Regions from separate parts of the Rossellomorea sp. QJM3NY_18 genome, predicted to be linked through region 1. Evidence: riboswitches for the same ligand, from Rfam matches in the RefSeq annotation. Region 1 holds a riboswitch; each other region holds the start of a gene.
What was found. Region 1 has a riboswitch for S-adenosylmethionine ahead of mtnK (S-methyl-5-thioribose kinase). Riboswitches for the same ligand answer to the same signal wherever they lie in the genome.

Region 1 (2,269 bases):
CGTAATAGTCTGTAATGTTCGTTAGCGTTAGATATTCCACAGTGTTCGGCAGCTTTTGTTGATTAAGAATCAGTAAATGATCTTCACGCCACTCGAGTGAAGTTGGAATGGTTGGTGTATGTGTCATGAGTATCTCCTTTAATTATTCAGAATGTGACCGTACTAAAGTCAAAAGCTCTTCAATGGAAAGAATGTGTTTCCGATTTACAATCAGTTTTTTTCCAAGGTTGAGGCATGCCCGTTTGGTCTTTAATCTTTGTTCTTTATCTTCGATGCTCTCGAGGTCATCCACGTGTGCAAGACCGATCGTCCTTCTTATGCACTCGCATCCTGCAAAACCGATGCTGTCCTGAAAGCTCTTCTCCAATACATACTCAAGGTACCCACTCACCTTTGTGTAAGCGCCGCCACTTTCCTTCCAATGTCTGGAGAACGTAGCAGAGAAGACGTTCCAAGTATTCTCGATATGGTGGAGGACGGGTTCCTTTTCACCTGGACTCGCGATCACTTGGAAAATAAGGTTTGCAATAAACTGACCGATATCGAAACCGATCGGTCCATAAAAAGCAAATTCCGGGTCGATGACTTTTGTGTGTTGGTCATCCACAAAGATACTGCCCGTATGGAGGTCTCCATGAAGCAGGGCTTCCCCTTCTGTTAAGAAACTCTTTTTGAGCTTCGCCACCTCAAGCTTTAAAGTGAAATCATCCCATAATTGTTGCACATCCCCGGATAATTCCTCCTCAAACTCATTCGTTTCACTGTTAAAAAATGGATCCGTGAATACCAGGTCCTCTGTGATTTTGCATAGTTCAGGATTGGAAAATTCCTTCACATACTCCTTTTTCTTAAATGGATGAAGGGCATAATCAGATGTGAAATACAGTGTATTTGCAAGAAATGTACCAATGTCATCAGATAATCGGGGGTACTTATTCCCATTGATCAAGCCGGTACGAGCGATTGTGAGGTTGCTTAAATCCTCCATCACTGTGACGGCGAGGGAGGGATCAGAATGATACACTTCCGGGACGAGGTCTCCTACAAATGAGCGCTGAAGGAGTAGGGCACCCGCTTCAATTCTTGCCCGTTCGATCGTAAGTGGCCAGCTTTCACCTACAACCTTTGCATAGGGTAGGGCCTGTTTGATGATGATTCCTTTATCTGTATCCCTTTCAACTACATGAAAAACCAGATTCAAGTTCCCATCCCCGATTTCTTCACATGTTAAAAGTGAACCATCTTCAAAGATTCCTAAATGTACGGCCATAGCGATGGCCGACTGTTCCGTCAGTGGTTGATACTTATTGAGTTTAGTGATTGCCATTTTCTTTCCTCCTTTAGTGCACCCTTATGAAAGTAGGGGTGTTAGGGAGGCTTTTCCGTGGCATAAGAAAAGCCTCTTTCCATGTTCGAAAGAGGCTTGAAGAGTCATCTTCTTCGCCTCTTATCTCCCAGAAAGACTATCTTTCTGTTGGAATTAGCACCGTGCCTTACTGGATTGATCATCCGGCGCATACTGCGCCCCGTTTTACAACGGTATTACGGTCGGTTGCTGGGCTTCATAGGGCCAAATCCCTCAGCCAGCTCTTGATAAGAGTTGCGTGTGCTATTAAATTAAAATTCTGAATGTTCATTTGAATTGAATGGTACCATTGAAGTATTTTCCATGTCAACGGTTTTTTAGTAATTTCTAATAAAAGTCCGGTCTCCGATCTTGAAAGATCGGAATTTGTTTACGGACCTTTTCTACTTCCTGCAAATTGATTTCAGCAGAGACCAGCTGTTCACTTTGGGTTCCTTTTGCAAGGATTTCACCCCATGGGTCGATGATAAGGGAGGTGCCGCCGAATTCGTTACCAGGGTCACTCCCCACACGGTTGCATGCGAGCACAAAACATTGATTTTCAATTGCACGTGCCCTTAAGAGAGTCTGCCAGTGATCAATTCTTGCCGCCGGCCATTCAGCCACCACAAAGACGATCTTCGCTCCCATCATGACATGTTTCCTGAACCATTCAGGAAAACGTATATCGTAACAAATAAGTCCTGCCATCCTGTTATCATCAAGAGAGAACGCCCCGTCTTCCTGTCCAGGAAGTAAATAATGATGTTCATTCATTAGTTTGAATAAGTGAAGCTTTGAATACTGTTTCACCAACACACCATTAGCATCCGCCACCAATAGTGTATTCCTTACCCCATCTTTTGATTTATTGGCAACAGAACCACCAACGATGTGAATGGAATATTTTTTTGAAAGTGAAGT
Region 2 (2,269 bases), 2.1 Mb from region 1:
TGAACCCCTAGCACTCACATGAAGGGTATTCTGTTTATACTGATCCATCGTATCGCCATGTTCTGTCGTACGATGGGTCTCCAAATCTTTTTTAAGCGTTTGGTTGATCATCACTTCAGAAACCTGCTTCATATTGTACGTAATATTATGGACCTGCATCCAAGTCGAGGCATGGTTGATGAAGAATATGAACGTAAGGGCTGTAAGGAACGCCAGTCCGATCGTCATGACCGGCGCTGCGACGAACATTTCGTCCTTTGAACTTCCAATAAATAGGAAAAGGAAGAGCACGTAAACAAAACTGCCGTTGAAAATGCCGAGGGCGTGCTGTGTCTGTTTGTCCGAAATGAAATCCAACAGCATCCTGGGTGAAAACTGTCCGCTGAACATCGTCAGCACGACGAGCAGGGAATTGAGCGTAAAAGCACTGAGTGTCAGAATGCCACCTATGAGTGTGCTTACCAGTATGCGAGTGACAGATGCATCCATACTTAACATATCAAACGTATACTGTGACACTTCCAGATAGAGATCTAAATAAAGGGTAACAGCGACCATGAGAAAGGACAGGCATATGTATATAAAGGGCATATACCAAATGGTGAGCCTGATTTCATGCATGCGCTGTCGTTTTGACATGAGCAAATATTTTTGAATGGATAAAGGAAGGATCTTTTTTAACATGATCGAAACGTGTCCTTTCTAGTAAATGGATATGGGTTAGTTTTCCCTCTCTAACAGGGTTAAAACTCCCTTCAACCAAAAAATAATAGAAATAGGAGTATTCCAAACTAAACTTATTGGAAATGTCCCATCCGGCTTAAGTGAAAGAATTTTTAAAAAATAACAAAAATTCTATTGACGAAGGGGTGAATCCCCTATATAATCCAATTCATACTCAAATATCAAGTGAAAACATAACGTTATATCTCTTATCAAGAGCGGCGGAGGGATAGGCCCGATGAAGCCCGGCAACCTGCAGGATCAGTCTGTAAAGGTGCCAATTCCTACAGATTCCATGTGGATCTGGAAGATAAGGGGAGGAGCATGGTCAATCAGCCCTCTTCTTACAAGAAGAGGGCTTTTCTGCATACCCTCTTTCTTTCCACCACGCCTTCAGACAGGAATCGTACGTGCAGGTAAAACCGGAAAAAAGGAGGCTGAATGATGTCATCGATAAATGTGGCGCTTCTGGGCTTTGGAACAGTTGGTCAAGGGGTCTGTGTAGCCATTGATACTCATCAGGAAAGATTGAAAGAAGTACTCGGTAAAGAGGTGAAAATAAGGGCAATCCTCATTAAGGACCCCTCTAAGCAACGGGAAATCGATCCGTCTATCAGGGTTACGACCGATTATAAAGACATTCTCGACATACCTGATCTTCATGTGATCTTTGAAGCGATAGTAGGAGAAGAACCGACTTATACGTATATTAATCAAGCCATCGAGAAGGGGATTCACGTCATAACGGCCAATAAAGCCATGTTTGCAAAATTCGGTCCCGATCTTTTGGAAAAGGCATTAAATCATGGGGTGTCCATTGGTTTCGAAGCGACCACGGCCGGAGGGATCCCGGTCATCGGCACCATCCGTCAGCTCCTGAAGGTAAATGAAATCAGAAGCATTCAAGGCATATTGAATGGGACATCCAACTTCATTCTATCCCAAATGAGGAAAAAGGGGCTTTCCTTTGAAACTGCTCTAAAGCAGGCGCAAGAGAAGGGATATGCCGAAGCGGATCCGACGAGCGACATTGAAGGATATGATGCCTTTTATAAGCTTCTGATCTTAAGTCAGACCGCCTTTGGCAAGCAGACTGACTGGAAGGATATCCGGCGGAAAGGGATCACACACTTGACGGCGGAATGGCTGCAGGCAGCCGAGTCCTTCCGTTTGCGATTCAAGCATGTTGGATCACTGGAACGTGACGGATTCAATCGCATCAAGGGAGGAGTGGAACCGACCCTTGTCCACGACACCCATCCTTTTTACGGGGTGGAGGATGTGGAAAACGCAATTTCACTGAAAGGGAGTCTGGTAGGGAGAGTCACACTACTCGGTCCCGGAGCGGGGAAATATCCGACTGGAAGTGCCATGGTGGAGGATTTCCTCTCCCTGATACAGGGGAAATACACCGTTTCTCCCGAAAAGACGGTGACGAGCGAAGATTCCCAAGAAGAAAGCATCAGCCAATGGGTCCTGCGGTTCAAGGAAAAAGAGGAATATCAAAGCTGGATTACACCGTTCACCTTAAAGGACCGCATTCAGC
Region 3 (2,269 bases), 1.7 Mb from region 1:
AAGTGGATATTTCACGTTCGTGGTTTCATCGGCTAGAACAGAAAGGTTGGATACTTCCGAACCACTTCCGCTTGTCGTCGGAATACCGGCGAATTTCGCTTTATTACGAAGACGCGGCAGCTCAAATGGCTTAATGGCATCTTCAAAAGCAAGGTCCGGGTGCTCATAATAAAGCCAGATCGCTTTGGCAGAATCCATAGCGGACCCTCCGCCGATGCCGATTATCCAATCCGGCTGGAACTCCTCCAGTTCCTTTGCTCCTTTTTTGACCATTTCAAAGGTCGGCTCTGTATTGAAGCCTTCCAATACTTTTGTTTCTATATTGGCAGCTGCCAGATGTTCCTGTACCTTGGTGAGGTTTCCGTTACGTTTAACAGAACCTCCTCCAATAACAAGTGCGGCTTTTTTACCTTCAAAAGACCGTAACACTTCAAGTGCATTCTCTTCGAAATAAATATCGCGTGGAATGGTAAAACGACTCATAGTAAAAATAGCCTCCTTCAGTTTCATTCATTGATGATCATTTTTTAGTGAAAAAATTACCCCTCTCGTTCTTCGGAGGGCAATGGAATGTAATATTCCCATTAATTGAATGTATAAAACATCCACGATTGCTCGCAAAGTATCTGGAAAGTTTCATAACGGACTTGTGGTAAGACAGAATTTACATACGAATGAAAAGTGAAAATCGCCATGCTACTTGCCACAAACGTAAGATCTCTCCGTTCTTCATAAGGGTGGAAATCAACTATAAGTCTCTTTATCAACCATTGGTCTTTTTTTATGGTTGGGCAGAATAATGGGGATATTTGCTTATGTAAAATTAGTGAATTGAACGAAATGAATTTATTAGACCAGTTAAAGACAGGCTAAAGTAACCAATTTGATGATGTCCTCCTTAATGAAATTTTTTCAAAAACAGGATTGACAACCCAACTGAAATCCTTTACCATTACCCTAATGCATAAACGCATCATAACTTTAATTTAATAAAGCGATATCTTCTTATCAAGAGAGGTGGAGGGACTGGCCCTGCGATACCTCGGCAACGGGTTCTTATGAATACCGTGCCAATTCCATCAAGTCATATGACTTGAAAGATGAGAAGAGCGGGACATATACATATTTTTGTGCCTCTCTTCTTATGAAGGGGGGCACTTTTTATTTTCAGGCATGTCCTTAAATCCAGGCATCAGGAAGAATACATAGGGAAAGGAGCAAGTCCTATATGATCAGAGTTCAGAATGTTACGAAAGTTTTTGAGACGAAGGATGGCCCCTTCACCGCTTTGAGGGATGTTTCCTTTGAAGTGAAGAAGGGAGAGATTTATGGCGTGATCGGATTCAGTGGAGCAGGAAAAAGCACGCTTGTCCGCTGTCTCAATTTTTTAGAAAAACCATCTTCGGGTGATATTTTCATAGAGGGGCGCAGCCTGAAGGACCAATCGCCCATCGATCTGAGGAAAGAGCGGTACCGCATCGGGATGATTTTTCAGCACTTCAATCTGTTTCAATCCCGGACGGTGGCGGGGAATATCGCCTATCCTCTGAAACTGGCAAAATGGCCAAAAGATAAAATCAACGAGAGAGTAAAGGAGTTGCTAGCGTTTGTCGGGCTGGAAGATAAAGCGAAGCATTATCCGGATGAACTGTCAGGAGGGCAGAAGCAAAGGGTGGGGATAGCAAGGGCCCTGGCGACGTCGCCTTCGATTCTGCTCTGTGATGAAGCCACATCAGCACTGGATCCTCATACGACGGAATCGATTCTGAATTTATTAAAGAGAATCAATGCGGAGTATGGCATTACGATTGTGATAATCACCCACGAAATGGGGGTCATCCGGGAAATCTGTGATAAGGTCGCGGTCATGGAAAATGGAGAAATCGTGGAAGAGGGAAGCGTCTTCGATATCTTCTCCAACCCGCAGACCCGGACGACGAGAAACTTTGTGAAGAGTGTCATGAATGATCAGCTGCCGGCATCGGTTCTTGATAAATTGAATGACAGCAAAGAAGGACGCATCTGCCGTCTCATTTTCAAAGGGGATTCAACGGGCACGCCGATCCTTTCCGAAACGGCAAAGAAATTCAATGCCCATATCAATGTATTGTTCGGACAGATCACGGAACTTCAGGGCAAGCCGTTCGGTAATCTCATCGTACAGATCATCGGCAGCAAGAACGAAACGGAAGAAATCCTGGAATATTGGAAGAACAGATTATTCGTAAGCGAGGTGGAGAAGCGTGCAAGTTAACTGGGAATTATTCTG

Region 2: linked by a shared signal. The riboswitch ahead of AC0VXY_RS19165 (homoserine dehydrogenase) and the one ahead of mtnK (S-methyl-5-thioribose kinase) in region 1 are both predicted to bind S-adenosylmethionine.
Region 3: linked by a shared signal. The riboswitch ahead of AC0VXY_RS16975 (methionine ABC transporter ATP-binding protein) and the one ahead of mtnK (S-methyl-5-thioribose kinase) in region 1 are both predicted to bind S-adenosylmethionine.

Annotation. Positions count from the first base shown of each region.
Region 1 covers NZ_CM149659.1:1,583,356-1,585,624, forward strand. Annotated here, with positions in the region: gene mtnA (S-methyl-5-thioribose-1-phosphate isomerase) at 1-127, opposite strand, end outside; gene mtnK (S-methyl-5-thioribose kinase) at 143-1,327, opposite strand; SAM riboswitch class I at 1,445-1,600, opposite strand; gene AC0VXY_RS08140 (carbon-nitrogen family hydrolase) at 1,694-2,269, opposite strand, start outside.
Region 2 covers NZ_CM149659.1:3,690,796-3,693,064, reverse strand. Annotated here, with positions in the region: gene AC0VXY_RS19170 (DUF2254 domain-containing protein) at 1-684, opposite strand, end outside; SAM riboswitch class I at 930-1,040, shown strand; gene AC0VXY_RS19165 (homoserine dehydrogenase) at 1,165-2,269, shown strand, end outside.
Region 3 covers NZ_CM149659.1:3,279,551-3,281,819, reverse strand. Annotated here, with positions in the region: gene AC0VXY_RS16980 (iron-containing alcohol dehydrogenase) at 1-483, opposite strand, end outside; SAM riboswitch class I at 1,003-1,107, shown strand; gene AC0VXY_RS16975 (methionine ABC transporter ATP-binding protein) at 1,229-2,254, shown strand; gene AC0VXY_RS16970 (methionine ABC transporter permease) at 2,244-2,269, shown strand, end outside.